3 regions of the Gordonia sp. Z-3 genome follow, and region 1 is predicted to be linked to each of the others. Evidence: predicted binding sites of a transcription regulator. Region 1 holds the regulator's gene; each other region holds the start of a gene.
The links. The regulator LexA, encoded in region 1, represses DNA repair genes until DNA is damaged. The targets are predictions, from matches to a motif close to CGAACANNTGTTCG.
Positions count from the first base shown of each region.

Region 2: a site for LexA is predicted at 3,000-3,013, ahead of VX037_RS13185 (HNH endonuclease signature motif containing protein). Genes of this name have one in related genera too.
Region 3: a site for LexA is predicted at 2,395-2,408, ahead of VX037_RS03430 (alpha-ketoglutarate-dependent dioxygenase AlkB). Genes of this name have one in related genera too.

Region 1 covers NZ_JAZARS010000003.1:92,715-98,332, reverse strand. The annotation lists gene hrpA (ATP-dependent RNA helicase HrpA) at 1-1,912, shown strand, start outside; gene nrdR (transcriptional regulator NrdR) at 1,905-2,417, opposite strand; gene VX037_RS04095 (LysM peptidoglycan-binding domain-containing protein) at 2,521-2,808, opposite strand; gene lexA (transcriptional repressor LexA) at 3,371-4,147, shown strand; gene ptsP (phosphoenolpyruvate--protein phosphotransferase) at 4,167-5,618, opposite strand, start outside.
Region 2 covers NZ_JAZARS010000010.1:16,079-21,696, forward strand. The annotation lists gene VX037_RS13175 (Zn-ribbon domain-containing OB-fold protein) at 1-184, opposite strand, end outside; gene VX037_RS13180 (LLM class F420-dependent oxidoreductase) at 254-1,291, shown strand; gene VX037_RS13185 (HNH endonuclease signature motif containing protein) at 1,381-2,949, opposite strand; gene VX037_RS13190 (TetR/AcrR family transcriptional regulator) at 3,104-3,715, opposite strand; gene VX037_RS13195 (PaaI family thioesterase) at 3,687-4,124, opposite strand; gene VX037_RS13200 (cytochrome P450) at 4,230-5,618, shown strand, end outside; gene VX037_RS13205 (cytochrome c oxidase assembly protein) at 5,552-5,618, opposite strand, start outside.
Region 3 covers NZ_JAZARS010000002.1:312,636-318,253, forward strand. The annotation lists gene VX037_RS03425 (MMPL family transporter) at 6-2,240, opposite strand; gene VX037_RS03430 (alpha-ketoglutarate-dependent dioxygenase AlkB) at 2,432-3,055, shown strand; gene VX037_RS03435 (hypothetical protein) at 3,157-3,708, shown strand; gene VX037_RS03440 (oxidoreductase) at 3,750-4,625, opposite strand; gene VX037_RS03445 (adenylate/guanylate cyclase domain-containing protein) at 4,700-5,618, opposite strand, start outside.

The DNA of each region.
Region 1 (5,618 bases):
GCTGGCCCGGAAGCCGCCCGCGTTCCTGATGGCCGCCGAGCTCGTGGAGACCTCCCGGCTGTTCGCGCACACGGTGGCAGCGATCGATCCGCTGTGGGTCGAGCAACTCGCCGGAGATCTGGTCCGCCGCAGCTACAGCGAGCCGCACTGGTCGGCGAAACGTGGCGCCGCGTTGGCCTACGAGCGGGTGACGCTCTATGGCGTTCCGCTGGTGGCACGACGCCGGGTGCAGTTCGGGCCCATTGATCCACCGACCGCACGAGAGATGTTCATCCGTCACGCCCTCGTCGAGGGTGACTGGCGCACCGAGCACACGTTCTTCCACAACAACCGTGCTCTGCTCGAGGCCGCGGCCGATGTGGAACACCGTGCACGGCGTCGCGATGTGGTGATCAGCGAACAGCAACTGTTCGACTTCTACGACGCGCGTATCGGCGACGAGGTCGTCTCGGCCCGACATTTTGACAGCTGGTGGAAGAAGGCCCGGCGCGCGCAGCCAGACCTGCTCGATCTCCGCCCGGAGGATGTGGCCACCGACGTCGCTGTCGCCGACACAGACTTCCCCGGCGCCTGGCAGCAGGGCGAAACCCGCCTCGAGCTGCGGTACCGGTTCGAACCGGGTGCCCCCGATGACGGTGTCACCGTGGTGATCCCGCGGCCGCTGCTCGACCATGTGCGGCCGGCAGGCTTCGACTGGTCGGTTCCGGGCCTGCGCAGCGAGCTCGCGACCGAACTCGTCCGGTCACTCCCCAAGTCGCTACGCAAGTCGATGGCGCCGGCGCAGCGTTTCGCCGATCTCGCGTTGTCCCGATTGACACCGCGCGCCGAGCCCCTCGTCGCCGGCCTCGCCCGCGAACTGTCGACGATCACGACCATGACGGTGTCTCCCGACGACTTCGCACCCGAGCGGATTCCACCCCACCTCACGATGAATTTTGCCGTGGTCGACCGTGACGGCACCGTGCTCACGACCGGGAAGTCGCTGCACCGGCTGAAGCAGGAGTTCGACGGGTCGCACGAGGCCGCCCGGCCCGTCGAGGTCGTCACGGACTGGACCGCCACCGGCATCGGCGAGCTACCGCCCACGGTGACGACAACTGTTGCCGGACAGCAGATCACCCATTATGTGGGACTCGACGCTGTTCGTGACGCAGCCGGCCGGACGGTTGGGGTGACCCGTGTCGAGCTGAGCACCGAGGCCGAACGCGACCGCCGTCACAGCGCAGCGGTGGTGGCACTCCTCGACCTGACCATCCCACCGCTGACCCGCAAGATCACCGCGACCCTTGATGCCGCCGGTCGGTTGGCGATGAGTCAGAGCCCCTACCGCGATGTCGAACATCTCGTGGGCGACTGCACCCGACGCGCCATCCGCGACCTCGCGGCAGACCGGAACCTTCGTGCCGTGCGATCGGCGACCGAATTCCGGCGACTCCGCGACGATCTGCGCCCCCGGGTGGCGCAACAGGCTCCCGATTACTTCACCCTGAGCGTTGACGTGCTCCGCCGCGTGGCCCCGCTGCGCGCGCAGATGGACCGGCTCAGCGGCTCGGTGGCCGCCGATGACGTCGCCGAGCAGTTGGACAATCTGGTCTTCGACGGATTCGTCGTCGCGACCCCGCACGACCGCCTTGTCCATGTGCCGCGCTACCTCGAAGCCGCAACCGTTCGCCTCACGGAGTTGCCCGCAGCTGCCGGCCGCGACAGTACCGCCCTGGCATCCATCGATCGTGTTGTGACGCATTGGAATCAGCGTGCAACGCACCTCGCTGCGGCGCGCCGGGATGCGTTCGACGAACACGCGCACTGGCTTGTCGAGGAACTGCGGGTCGGACTGTTCGCGCAGCGGTTGGGCACCGCACGGCCGATCTCGGAGAAGCGGGCGATCCGCGCCCTCGATCAGTTCAGTTGAGACCGTCGGTGACGCTGACCCGCTCATCAACCACCCCGGAATCGGCCTCGGAGCGGTGGGTGAGATTGCCCTGCAGGTCGTCGATCTCTCGCTGAAAGTCCTCCAGCGAGTCGAATGACCGGTAGACCGAGGCGAAGCGCAGATAGGCCACCTCGTCGAGATCACGCAGCGGACCGAGGATCGCCAACCCCACCTCATTGCTGGGAATCTCGGCCGATCCCGATGCGCGGACCGCATCCTCGACCTGCTGGGCCAACTTGGCGAGCGCGTCCTCGGCGACGTCTCGGCCCTGGCAGGCCCGACGAACCCCGCGCATCACCTTCTCCCGACTGAACGGCTCGGTGACCCCGTTGCGTTTGGCGACCGACAGCACGGCACTCTCGACGGTGGAGAATCGGCGACGGCACTCCGCACACGAACGGCGCCGTCGGATCGCCTGCCCCTCGTCGGCGACACGCGAGTCGATGACCTTGGTGTCTTCGTTCTTGCAAAACGGGCAGCGCATGTCGTCCTCACGCACGTCTCTGGACACACCGGCGCACCGGTCACCCGTCACGCCGTGCCGGTTCCCGGCCGGACCCTGTGCCATCGAGGATACCGTCAGGCCCTCAGCTGTATGCGGGTGCGATCAAAGCCTGCCCCACCCGCAGGCCGGAGCCGGCGAGTTTGTTGCGTTCGACGATCTGCTCGATGACGGCCTGGCGTGGCACATCCGGCGCGATGCGATCGGCGATGGAGCTCAACGAATCACCCTGCCGCACGTGGACCACCTCGGTCCCGGTAGGGCTCGGTTTCACCGACGCGGCATAGTTGGAGCCGACGATGGCGACCGCCCACACCAGCACCGCGAGCGCCCCACCGAGCACCACGGCTGCGGCCGTCGCGCGTCGACGCACGAACCTACGGTCGACTCCCGGCGACGCACAGCTCGTCCCCGACACCCGTGCCGCCGGGGCACCGGACCCGCCCGGTCGACGCCTCGTGGGCCCGGTGGAGTCATATCGCCCCCGCCGCCGCGGTCGGGAGACATGCCCGGCCGGGACTCTGTCGCGCGTCGGGACGTCTGCAGGGCGCCCGGATGCCGGGTGCATCGGGGGCGCAGCCGGTGCGTACTGCGTCTGCCGATGAAGGGTCGCTGTGCTCATCGTGTCCTCCTGGGAACGAGTCGGATCGAACCTCGGGCGCCTCTCGAACGCACGTCGCTCATGTGTTCGAGAGAACGCATGTTCGATTTGTAGCACGTGGGTCCGACAATGTCTCGACACACGTCGAACACATGTTTGAACATGTCGAAATGTTCGGCTACTGTCGGCGACATGGTGACGTGCGTGGATGGGCCCTGAACAGCAGTTCCGAACCAGCCGAGCAGTTTCCCCGAACAGACCAGCAGTTTTTCGATCCAGACCGGCAACCCGTAATCGGCCGCTGCCGGTTTCGGCGACAGGAAGGACTCGACCGATGAGCGACAAAGCCGGCGGGCGGCGCGGCGCGTCCCGCGGGATCAGCAGCAAGCCGAAACCCGAGGCGCAGGCGCCGACCGGAGCCGATCCGGAGGCATCGGATAGCGCGGTCGCCGATCCGGAAGTCGTCGAGGCTAGCCTGACCCCTCGTCAGCGAGGCGTGCTCGAGTACATCCGCGCCTCGGTCCGCGAGCGCGGTTATCCGCCGAGCATCCGGGAGATCGGCGATGCCGTCGGCCTCACCTCGACGTCGTCGGTGGCCCACCAGCTGCGGACCCTGGAACGCAAAGGTCTACTCAAGCGCGACCACAACCGCCCACGCGCGGTCAACATCCAAGACGGCGACCAGCACATCCCACCGGGCGGTACGGCCGCATCCGGCGATGGCGCGCAGCTGCCCACCCCGACGTTCGTACCGGTCCTCGGCCGGATCGCCGCGGGTGGACCCATTCTCGCCGAGGAAGCCGTCGAGGACGTGTTCCCGCTACCCCGCGAACTCGTAGGTGAGGGCTCACTGTTCCTGCTCCGCGTGGTCGGCGAGTCGATGATCGACGCGGCGATCTGCGACGGCGACTGGGTGGTCGTACGCCAGCAGAGTGTCGCCGACAACGGCGACATCGTGGCAGCGATGATCGACGGCGAGGCCACGGTCAAGACCTTCAAGCGCAAGGACGGCCACGTCTGGCTGATGCCGCACAACGATCTGTTCGACCCGATCTCGGGCGATGACGCCGCCATTCTCGGCAAGGTCGTCACCGTGATGCGCCGGGTCTGAAACCGAGCGGGCCGGCCGCTCAGCCGACCACTGCGCCGGCCAGCACCGCAGTCGCAGCAGCACGAGCCGCGGCGGGTTCCGCCGTCGCCAGGGCAGCCTCGGCGGCCGCACGACATTGCTCGACGGTCACCTCCGCGAGCCTGGCGCCGACCGCGGCCGAGGCCGCGGGCGCAGTCGACAGGGACGTGACCCCGAGTCCGACCAGCACACACGCGAGCAACGGATCGGCTGCCGCCTCGCCGCAGACCCCAACGGGTTTGTCGGCGGCCTGACCGGCACGCGCCACGCCGGCGATAAGGGTGAGCACCGCGGGCTGCCAGGGATCGGTGAGAGCGGCGAGCTCCGCCGACATCCGGTCGGCGGCCATCGTGTACTGGGTCAGGTCGTTGGTTCCGATCGACACGAAGTCGACCTCCGCCAGGATCGATTCGGCGAGAATCGCTGCCGCCGGCACCTCGATCATCACACCGGCGATCAGTCCGCGTCGGCGTACCTCCCCGGCGAACTCCGCGGCCTCGGTCGCCGAGGCGATCATCGGCGCCATCACCCACGGCGTCGGTTGACCTCCGTCGGCGGCTGCCGCGATCGCGTCGAGCTGGGCCGCCCGGATGCCCGGATGAGCATCGACGATCCGGTTGCCACGCACGCCGAGAGCCGGATTGGTCTCCTCGATCTGCGTGACGAACTTCAGCGGCTTGTCGGAGCCCGCATCGAGGGTCCGGATCACCACCTTGCGCCCCTCGAAGGCGTCGAGCACCTCGCGATAGAGCCGCGTCTGCTCCTCCACCGAGGGCTCGTCCGCGCGGTCGAGAAACGCCAACTCCGTGCGGAACAGGCCGACACCCTCTACCGGGTGGGAGGTCGCCGACCGGGCCGACGTGCCATCGGCGACATTGGCGAGGACCGCGATCGGTCGCCCGTCGGCGGTCACTCCCGGTCCGGCCCAGGCCGCCACCAATTCCGCCATCCGCCGGCTCTCGGCCACGCGCGCGGCGGCGTCGTCGGGATCCGGCTCGACCTCCAGGGTGCCCGCGGTACCGTCGACCAGCACCGTCGTCCCGGCGGCCACCTCACCGAGGCCGGATACCGCCACCACACACGGAATCCCGAGTTGTCGCGCGATGATCGCGGTGTGACTGGTCGGGCCGCCCAGCCGTGTGACCAGCGCGGTGACCTTTGTCGGGTCCAGTCCCGCCGTGTCGGCCGGAGCAAGATCGTCGGCCAACAGCACAGACGGTTCGGCGGGTTCCGGAACCCCGGGTTCGGGGACTCCCAGTAGTTCGGCGACCACGCGGTCCCGGACATCGTTGAGATCCGTGACGCGCTCGGCCATGAGGCCGCCGAGTTTGGTGAACATCGCCGCGAACTGGTCGGTCGCGGCGACCGCTGCCGCCGGCGCTGCCGTCCCTGTCGTGATGAGTTTCGAGGCCGCGCCGGTCCACCCGCGGTCCTCGGCGAGACCCGCCGTCGC
Region 2 (5,618 bases), on a different contig from region 1:
TCTTCGATCCGACGATGCGGCCGTCGCGGAGAGCGAGGGCGAACTGGCTCAGGACGGGTCCGAGCGAGCGTGTGTAGTCGAAGGAGTTCTTCAGCGGCGCCGACAGGATCTCCGACTGGGGCGCGGGGACCTCGGCGACCGGACTCGCCGGGGCAGGGCGGGGTGCAGTTGTGCTGGTGCTCACCCATCGAGTAGAACACGTTCTAGTATTGAGGCACAAGATGCACGTCACAGACCCGCGGAGGATGCACACGTGAAGCTCGGACTGCAGCTCGGATACTGGGGTGCCGGCCCCATCGACAATGCTCCGGAGCTCATCGCGGCTGCCGAGGAAGCTGGATTCGACGCGGTGTTCACTGCCGAGTCGTGGGGGTCGGACACCTATACCCCGCTGGCCTGGTGGGGTGCGGCGACCGACCGGATCCGGCTCGGCACGGCCGTGTCGCAATTGTCGGCGCGGCCGCCGACGTCGCTGGCGATGGCGGCGTTGACCCTCGACCATCTCTCCGGTGGCCGCCACATCATCGGTCTCGGTGTGTCTGGGCCGCAGGTGGTCGAGGGCTGGTACGGGCAACCTTTCGGCAAGCCGTTGGCGCGCACTCGCGAGTACGTCCAGGTGGTCCGGGACGTACTCGCCCGTGAGGGCAAATTGTCCAACGCGGGCCCGCATTATCCGTTGCCGTACCCGCCCGATGCGCCCGGATCGACGGGACTCGGCAAATCACTCAAGCCGATCACTCATCCTTTGCGAGCCGACATTCCGATCTGGCTCGGCGCCGAGGGGCCGAAGAACGTGGCGCAGACCGCGGAGATCGCCGACGGATGGCTTGCGATCTTCTACAGTTTGCGTCTGGCCGATCAGTACGAGGCCTGGCTGGCCGAAGGATTCGCGCGCCCCGGGGCCCGACACACCCGCGACGACTTCGAGGTCGCGGCGACAGTGCAGGTGGTCATCACCGACGACATCGCCGAGGCCGTGGAGCGGTACCGGCCGTCGACAGCGCTTTACGTCGGCGGAATGGGCGCCAAGGAGAAGAACTTTCACGCCGAGCTGTATCGGCGCATGGGCTACGGCGACGCGGTCGACGAGATCGGGGCACTGTTCCTCCAGGGCCGCAAGGCCGAGGCGATGGCCGCGGTCCCCGACGAGATGGTGCGCGAGACGATGATCGCCGGCACCGCCGATGAGGTGCGTGCTCAGATCAAGCAGTGGGAGGCCGCGGGCGTTTCCATGTTGATGGTGACCGCACGTGATGTGGCAACGATCCGGCAGTTGGCGACGCTGGTGTGACCGTCGGCAAAATTCTCGCGCGCCCAGCAACCAACCGCGCGTGCAGTTTCACGCGCGGTTGATCGACGGGCGCGCGAGGACCACGCGAGCTACCGCACCCGGGCCAGCAATCGTCGTCGGGCCTGGTGACTTGTTCGACGCAGCTTGCGCTTTCGTCGTCGAGTACGTGCGGCGAGTCGTGCCGGCGAGATCGGCTTGCGCCGAACCGCCGCGTCCGCAGCCGGTGGTTTGGTTTCGGCGGGTTGTGGTGTCTCGGTGATGGTTCCGCTGCGGAGGTAGTGTTCGAACAGTTCGCCGACCTCGTGGACTCGGTTGACCTGGGGTGGTCCTGGTGGGCTGCCGTCGAGTGGGTTCAGTGACCATCCGGCTCGCCCGGCGTCGCGGCCGTGGCGGATGATGCGGGTGCTCCATTGCCCGGGGTTGGGGCCGACCATCCGGTTGTGTGGTGGGCAGGCCGGTGCGGTGGTGTCGATGTCGGTGGTGCCGCCGTCGGCCCAATCTTTGTCGGCGTGATGTATTTCGACGATCGCGCTCGGATTGGAGCAGCCGGGTTTGGAGCATCCGCCGCCGCCGTCTTGGGCGAAGTGCATCAACCGTTGCGCCCGGTTGGCGAAGCGTTTGGCGGTGCCGAGGTACAGCGGCTGGGCGGTGTGATCTTTGAACACGGCGAGGTGGAAGTGCGCCTCGGCGGCCATCTCGATGATGTCGGCGATGGGCAGTTGGGTGCCGGTGGCGGTGTGCCCGAGGCCGGCACGATCCCGCAGGTCGGTTTCGTTGACCTTGACGATGATGTGTGGCGGCAGACCGCGGTGGCTCTTGCCGAGCACACCGCCGTCGAGGACCAGCTTGAACAGGGCTTCGAGGGCGTCGTGGTTGCGTTGGCCGGTGGATCGATTGTCGCGCCCGGCTGCCTCTTTCAGTTTCTCGATGTCGGCGTTGAGAGTCGCGCCGCGTGGGGAGTCCTTGTCGTCGGGATTGTTCATCCCGGGGGCGGCCATTTTCGCCAGGATCACGTCGAGCATGGCGCGGGTGGTGGGTGTGAGGGCACCGTCGATCTCGCTCATCGATTGGTCGTCTTGATCACCGATGAGTACCGAACGACGCCGGGCGCGGTCGCGTTCATCGGCCAGGGTGCCGTCGGGGTCGATGCGGCTCAACAGTTCGGCGCCGGCCTTCAGGATCTGTTTCGGTGTGAGGGTGCGGGCGAACTCGGCCAACATCGCCTCGGCCTTCTCGGCGACGTCGAGTGGCACCGAGCGGGGAATCTTCTTCACCACTTTCAACACGGCATCGACGTGGGCGGGTGTGGCGGCGCCGTCGGCGACCACCGCGGCCAGTCCCGCATAGCGTGGTGGGGTGAGTTCGCCCTGCAGGGACCGGAATTCGGTTAGGGCCCGCATGTGTCGCATGCGGCGGCGGTGATCGGGGATACGCAGATGGTGGGCCATCATCTCGCCGATGTGGCGGTAGCCGAGTTGGCCGGGCACGCCGCGGTCGTTGCAGTCCATCATCCGGCGATGCCCGATCAGACTCATCCGACGATGGGCACGTTCGTGTTGTTCGGCCACATCCAACACCGCGTCATCCATGGCGGGGGTGGTATCGACGGCATCGATACGGTCCAAAAGGTCATGCAACTGCGCATACAGTTGCTGCACCTCACTGACCTGATCTGTGCCCGACACTGTGTAGCCCCCCGACCGTCGTTCGAACGTATCTTCGAGAGTAGCGCCAAACTTTGATGCCTGCAACTGTCAATTTTCCGGGATGTCGGGACAGTCCGGGCGGTCGTGCAGTCGCGCCGCCCTCGCGCTACGAAGAGTCCGTAATCCTGGTGGGAACTTCGGCCAGTAGCGCCTCGGCGGACCGTAAGGTGAAGTCGCGCAACCACTCTGCAGGCCGGCCGCGATCGGGGAGATGTCGTCGTACGGCCGCGTATGGCAGGTCGACGAGTGCGAACGTGACCCGATCCATCACCTCGGCATCGGATGAGCCGTATCGGCGTCGGGCATATGACCGCACTACTTCGCGCGTTTGGTGATTGTGCGTTCGGAGTTCTGTGGCGAGTGTGTCCGGCCAGGCGCGCAACAGGTCCTGCTTGTCGTACTGCAGCAGCAGCGCGGACTCCCCGGGATGCGCGGCCGTCCAATCGAAACAGTGCGCGACCGCGGCTCGGGCGGCCTCGGTGGCATCGTCGCGCCGCAAGGCGGTGACGACGCCCTCCTGATATCGCGCGATGGAGCGTAGCCATAGCCGGGCCATCAGCTCGTCGCGGCTGGCGAAGCGGTGATAGACCGACCCCGACGGCGCCCCGATACGACGGGCGACGGCGGATGCCGTCGCCGCCGCTGGGCCGTCCTCGACGACGAGTTCGAGTGCGGCGTCGAGGATCTCGTCAATGCTGAAGCGCGGTTTTCGACCCACGGCCCCGGACCATGCTCGTTCCCTGCGCGGCGGCCACCGCACGCCGTATCCCATCGTCGCCGATGATGCTGATGTCGCATCGCGCAACGGCTTTGGTTCGGCCCGCGTGGACAAGTGTCGCGTGGGCGACCAGTTCACGCCCGTCGCGTGCGGGCGAGAGGTACTCGATCGAGAAGCCGCTGGTGACGATATCCGGACCGAGACCGAGCGCGGCGGCGTAGGTCAGTGCATTGTCGGCGAGGTAGCTCAGCACCCCGCCGTGGATGTAGCCGTACTGCTGACGCAGATCGTCGCGGACGTCGACCGCCAGTGTGACGCCATCGTCGCCGATGTGAGTCAGGCGTGCGCCGAGCATGCGACTGAACGGCTGGGCGTCAAGCACCGTACGTGCCAGATCCAGGTCAATCATTTATCAGAGACTGCTCTCTATTATTGTGTGTGTCAAGAGTGCGCCCGGATAGAATCCATCCGTGGATGGATTGACACGCCTATCCGCCGGGAGCAGGGTCGAACTGTGGTTAGGACGCTGAAGAACGACTGGTCGGGGCAAATCTTTCCGCACGCCGGCCGTCGCAAACCGCTCATCGGTGACCTGGGAGTCTCGAGCCCCAGACACCCCATCCTGGATTTGCTTGCGTGGGGCGCCGACCTCGGCCCCATCTTCGAGATGCGGATCTTTCGGCAGAACTTCGTGTTCGTGTCTAGTGCAGAGCTCGCCGCCGAGCTCTGCGACGAGACGCGGTTCTGCAAGGCGCTGCCACCGGCGATCACTGCCCTGCGGCAATACGCCGGCGACGGACTGTTCACCGCCGAGAACGACGAACCCAACTGGCAACTTGCACACGAACTGCTGATGCCCGCGTTCACCAAGTCGGCAATGCAGTCGTATCACCCGATCATGCTGGCCACCGCAGACGAACTCTTCGCATTCTGGGAACGGCAGGCCGGACCGGTGGACGTCACGCAGTCGATGACGAAACTGACCATGGAAACGCTGAGTCGTGCGGCGTTCAGCCACGACTTCGGGTCCTTCACCAGTCAGCAACCGCACCCGTTTGTCGGCGCCATGATCCGAGCATTGGAAACCGGGCGTCGCAAGGGTGGTCTGCTGACGGCGCCCGGAGGCGCGCTGCTCGGCAGGCTCATCGATCGGCGCAACGCGGGCCAGCAGACGTATGTAGATAAGATGCTCGACGACCTCATCGCCGAACGTTCGGCATCCTCCGACGATCACGATCTGCTCGGCATCATGCTCAACACCTCTCACCCGGAGAGCGGGGAGCGACTGTCACCGTTGAATATTCGATATCAGATCCTGACTTTCCTGGTGGCCGGCCACGAAACCACCTCGGGTGCGCTGTCATTCACGCTGTACTACCTGTCGCGGAACCCGCATTGCCTGGCGAAGGCGCAACAGGAGGCCGACGAGATCCTCGGTGACGACCCGGACGCGGTGCCGACCTTCGAGCAGATTCCGAAGTTTCGCTACATACGCCGATGTCTGGATGAGGCACTGCGCATTTGGCCGACGGTCCCGGCCTTCGCCCGCAGCCCGCGGGGCGAGACCATGCTGGCCGACGCCTACCGGATGCGGCCGCAGGACTGGGCGATCATCGTGCTCGGCTTCGTTCACCGAGATCCGTCCGTCTGGGACGATCCGGAGGTCTACGACCCGGATCGATTCCTCCCGGCCAACGTCAAGAAGCGTCCCGCGCACAGTTACAAACCGTTCGGTGCCGGGTTGCGGGCCTGTATCGGCCGCCAGTTCGCGCTGCATGAATCGGTACTGGTGCTCGCGCGCATCCTGCATCGATACGACCTCTCCGGTGACCCCGATTACGAACTCGCGGTGGACGAGCGACTCACCATGGTGCCCAAGGGGTTCGAACTCGATCTCGTGCCG
Region 3 (5,618 bases), on a different contig from region 1:
CCTGATCAGGTCGCCGGGGCGACCGCCTGCCGCTCGTTGTCGGCATCGAGGTGTTCGAGCCCGCGGTCGCGGACCGCACCACCCTCGATGTCGAAGTTCACCACAAGACGATCCAACCACTTCGGCAGCCCCCAGGCGCGATCACCCAGCAGAGCGATGATCGCCGGCACCACCATCATCCGGATGATGAAGGCGTCGAACGCCACTGCCACCGCAAGCGAGAAGCCGAGCATCTTGGCCGTGGTGTCAGGCGCCAGCATGAACGCGGCGAACACGCTGATCATGATGATCGCGGCGGAGGTGACCACACGCGCACCGTGCCGGTATCCGGCGATGATGGCGTCCTTGGCTGACATCCCATGGATGTACTCCTCGCGCATTCGGGTCACCAGGAACACCTGATAATCCATCGCCAGGCCGAACACCACGCCGATCAGGAAGATAGGCAGGAACGACAGGATGGGCTTGGTGTTGTCGATCAGGCCCAGTGCGCCTTCCTGGAAGAAGAGCACCGTCATGCCGAAGGTGGCGAGCACGGAGAAGATGAAGCCGAGGGTGCCGATCAGGGGCACCCAGATCGAGCGGAAGACGCCGATCATGATCAGGAATGCCAGCCCGACCACGACCACCAGATACGGGATCAGCGCACTGTCGAGCTTGGCCGACAGATCCGACAGGATCGCCGTCTGCCCACCGACATGCAGTTCCACCCCGGCGGCTTCGGCGGTGGGCGCGTAGTCGCGGATCGTCTCCATCAGATCGTGCGTTGCGGCATCCGATGGCGCGCTGATCGGCGTCACCGAGATGAGTGCGGTGTCCGCTCCCACCTGTGGCTGCGGTGTTCCGTTACCCATCCAGGTGAGCGTGGCGGCGTTGGCCACGTCGTCGAGCGTCGCGATATGTTCCACGGCACTGTCGGCCGCAGCGCTGACGTCACCGTCTTCGGTGTGCAGCACCACCAGCAGCGGCCCGTTGATGCCCTCACCGAAACCGCGCTGCAGCAAGGTCTGCGCCTGCGCCTCGTCGTCGCTGGTCAGCGACATGCCGAGTTCCATCTTGGACATCGGGATCGCGGCCAGAGCCAGCACGGCGAGCCCCGCGACGATGAACGGGATCGGCCGATTGACCACTCTGCGACCGACTTTGACGCCCACGGTATCGAAGGTCGCACTCTCCTCAGCGTGCTTGATCCACGGTATGCGCGGGGTGAAGGCGAATCGGCCGACCGCGCCGAGCAGCGCCGGGATCAACGTGAGAGCTGCGACCACCGCCATGAACACGGCGACCGCGGCGCCCATACCCATCTGGGTGATCAGCGGGATGCCGATGACCATCAGGGCTGCGACGGCGATGATCACGGTGAGGCCGGCGAAGACGACGGCCGATCCGGCAGTGCCGACCGCTCGGCCGGCCGCATCGGCGGGCTCACCACCCCGCATGCGCTCGGTCCGGTAGCGGGACACGATGAACAGCGCGTAGTCGATCGAGACGGCGATGCCGAGCATGGTGACGATCGCGGTAGCGGTCTCGTTGATGCTGAGGAACTCCGCCGACAGCGTGAGCAGCATGATGGTGATCATCACGCCCACCAGGCCGGTGACCAGCGGGATGAATGCCGCCACGAGCGCACCGAACGCGACGATCATGACCACAAAGGCGACCGCGAAACCGATCAGCTCGGCAGTCCCACCGGCCTCCATGACCTGCATGAGCGAGCCGGTGGCCTCCACCTGCAGGCCATCACCACTGTGCTGGGCGAGGATCTCCTGCAGCTGCTCCTTCTCCTCGACGGTGAGATCCATGATCTCGATGTTCTGGCGGATCTGGATCAGGCCCACCCGACCTTCGTCGCCGAGGACCGACGCGCCGATGGTCGGGTTGGCCTGCGCGGCCACCACCGGGTTGACCACGGTGCTCGCATCGGTCAGATCGGGCAGTGACTTGAGGTCCTCGACCAGCGCGTTGATCTGATCGGTGTGCGCGGCCAGCCCGTCGTCGGCGGCCACGAGCACGCTGGTCGACGCTTGCGACTGCTGCTCCATGACCTGCGGGAAGTATTCCTCGATCTGCGAGGTGGCGGTACCGGAGTCGGTACCCGGCAGGCTGAAGTCCTTCGCGAACTTCGGGCTCAGCGCGCCCACCAAACCGGCCACCGTGACGGCGGCGAGCAGCCACGTCGCGATCACCCACCATTTGTGTCGGAAGCAGAATCTTCCGACTCGGAACAGCATTGAGGCCATCGTCTCCCTCTCGGATCGGCGGATCGCCGGCAGTCAAAGGTGTTAGTGACTACCACTTGTTACTGGATAACAACAAATGTCGGATTTCGCCACCGAGTCCGTCGCCAGAGTGTCGAATGCCTCCCTCCGCGCACCGCCGTGACGCGCACAATATCGAACACGCGTTCGCATGAGTCGGTATGCTCGCGTTCATGACCGCAGGTATGCAGTGGTCGCTGTTCGACCAGTCGACCGACACGGAGTTGCGCTCGCTCGACCGCACGTCCCGACACGTGCTGTCGGACGGCGCGTGGGTGGATCTACGTCCCGGATGGGTCGCCGGTTCGGCCGCACTCTTTGACCGCCTACACACGGCCACTGCATGGCGCGCCGAGCGACGACGCATGTACGACCGGGTGGTCGACGTCCCGCGGCTGGTCGCGACCTACCATTCCGCCGAATCGTTTCCCGACCCGATGCTCGTCGCCGCACGTGACGCACTCAGCGGCCATTACCGCCGCGAGTTACCCGAAGGGTTCGCCACCGCGGGCCTGTGCCTCTACCGGGATGGTTCCGACAGCGTTGCCTGGCACGGCGACCGGATCGGGCGGGGCTCACACGAGGACACCATGGTGGCGATCGTGTCGTTGGGCTCACCCCGGCCGTTGCTGCTGCGTCCACGCGCCGGCGGCCCGTCGGTGCGCTTCGTGGTGGGCCCCGGTGACCTGCTGGTGATGGGCGGCAGCTGCCAGCGCACCTGGGAGCACGCGGTACCGAAGGCCTCCGGGGTCGGCCCACGCATCAGCGTCCAGTTCCGCCCCCGCGGCGTGTGGTGATCGGCGCAACCGAAATTCACCCGTTCTTGTCGCCCCGCCAACATGGTCACGGTCGGTGGTGGTTGAATCGACGAGAAGGTCCACGCATCGGGGGGTTGTCAGTGAGTCTCAAGTCGCGCTTGTCCGCGCTCGCCGTCGGATCGGCGGCGGTGGCCATCGCAATCTCCGCCGCACCCGCCCTCGCCGCTCCACAGGACTCCGTCTTCGGCAGCGCAGGCAGTTCCGGTTCCGGGAGTGCGGGCAGTTCGGATCTGCTCGATGCCGGTAGTTCAGCGCTCGGCTCCTCGGGCGACAAGATCGAGCACTACGGCAAGCTGGGACGCGACAACGCCCCCAACGGGGTGAGGTCGATCAACGTCTGGGTGTACGCGCCGAACACGCAACCGATCAGCCCGGGTGTGTATCCCCGGAACTCACGACTCGGCGTCCGCTACAACTCGACGATCGATGCCGGGCCCGTCGTCGACGGCGACGAATGCGCGATGCAGATCCGGTTGAGCGGGCCGAAGGTGCCGAAGAAGGCGCAGCTCTTCAGCACGCAGGATTGCACGTCGGTCAAGCCCTACACGCTGCGCGCTCCGGGGTCGTACTCGATCAGCGTCACCGACACCATCTCCGGCGCCTCGAACGCGATCACCTTCGACGTCCAGTAGGCGCGGCTGCCCTTCGTGACACTCGGCTGGCGCCTCGTTCCTCAGGCCACGAAGTCGGTCTTCGTGAGCTGTTCGGACATCGTCCACAGCTTGTCTCGAACACCGGCGTCGTCAGCACGCTTGTGGTATCCGGAGACACCCGGGGCCCCGCGGCTGCCGAACATCTCGGTCGGACCGTAAAAGGTGCCGTTTGTGGCGTCCGGCGATGTCGCGGCGTACAGCGTGGGCAGCGCACCCTCGGCGGCACTCTGCGCGAAGATCTTGTTGCCGAACTTCATGAACACGTCCTCGACCGTCTCCGATCGCCCCTGTAGCTCTGTGGCCGCGTAACCGGGATGCGCGATCATCGAGCTCGTCGACGACCCCGCCGCGGCGAGCCGCTCGGACAACTCCTTGCCGAACATCAGATTCGCCATCTTTGAGTCCCCGTACGCACGCCACCGGCGGTATCTGCGCGCCTCCCAGTTCAGATCATCGAGGTCTATGCGTCCGATCTGATGCATGGATGACGAGAGCGTGACCACTCGGTCGGCGATCTTGGGCAGTAGCAGCGCGGTCAACGCAAAGTGTCCGAGATGATTGGTGCCCATCTGCATCTCGAATCCATCGGCGGTGCGGCGCATCGGAATCGCCATGACCCCGGCATTGTTGATCAGCACGTCGGCACCATCGCAGCTGTCGGCGAACGTCCGTACCGATGCCAGATCAGCCAGATCCAACTGTGCCACAGTCGCATTCGGACCGATTTCGGCTGCCACCGGCTGTGCCTTGTTGACATTGCGGCACGCCAAGGTCACGGTGGCACCGGCCTTTGCCAACGCTTTCGCCGTCTCGGCCCCCAGACCGCTGTTGGCTCCGGTCACCACGAACCGGCGCCCGGTCTGATCCGGGATGTCCGCGGTCGTCCACTTGCTCATCATGCCTCCCCATCGATGCTGTGCGCTGACTGCCAGCGACGCTATGGCCTCCGACCAACGTCGTCAACGAGCGATCACAACTGCCCGGTGACCCGGCGCGCCGGCCGGAGCAGACCGGCCACCACCGTGCCGATCGAGATTCCCGGCGGGCGCGTGGCAATCGAGCGCGGCGCGAACACCTGAGTCGGCTCACTGCGACCGCGCAGTGACCGTGTCCCCACCGGAATCCACTCACCTGCCTCGTCGTCGGTGGCGCAGGCCAGCGCCGCACCCGACGCCATCACCGAGCTGCCGGACTGTTTGGCCAGATCCGACAACCGCGCGCTTTCGTTCACCGCGTCGCCGATCACCGTGTACTCGTAACGGGTCTCGGCGCCGATGTTGCCGGCGAACACCGTTCCGTAGGAGATACCCATTCCCCACCCGATGTCGAGTTCGTCCTCCAACCGATCGGCGAGGTCACGCGCCGCGGACAGTACCGACGTGGCAGGGTCGTCGAGTTCCACCGGCGCGCCGAAGATCGCCAGCGCCGAGTCGCCTTCGAACTTGTTGACGAAGCCGTGATGGCCGTCGACCACGTCGGCAACGATGGTGAAGAAGTCGTTGAGCAGCTCAGCGGTGACCCTCGGATCCTGCCGCGCGGCCATACCGGTGGAGTCGATGATGTCCACGAACAGCACACCGACCGTCGCGTTGACTCCCCGCATACCCTCGCCGTGTTCGAGTGCCTGCGCCGCGACGGTGTCGCCGACATGGCGGGCGAAGAGCTGCCGCATCCGCTCGCGCTCCTCGAGTCCGATCACCATCGTGTTGAAGCCGTGCTGCAGCACGCCGAGTTCGGAGGAGTCGTAGACAGGCACCCGGACGGTGTAGTCGGCCGCGTCCACGCGCGTGACCGCATGGTGCAGATCGCTGAGCGGGTCGGCGATGGAACGACCCACGAGGGTGATCACCCGGATACCGGCGACCAGCGCCACCACCCCGAGGATGATG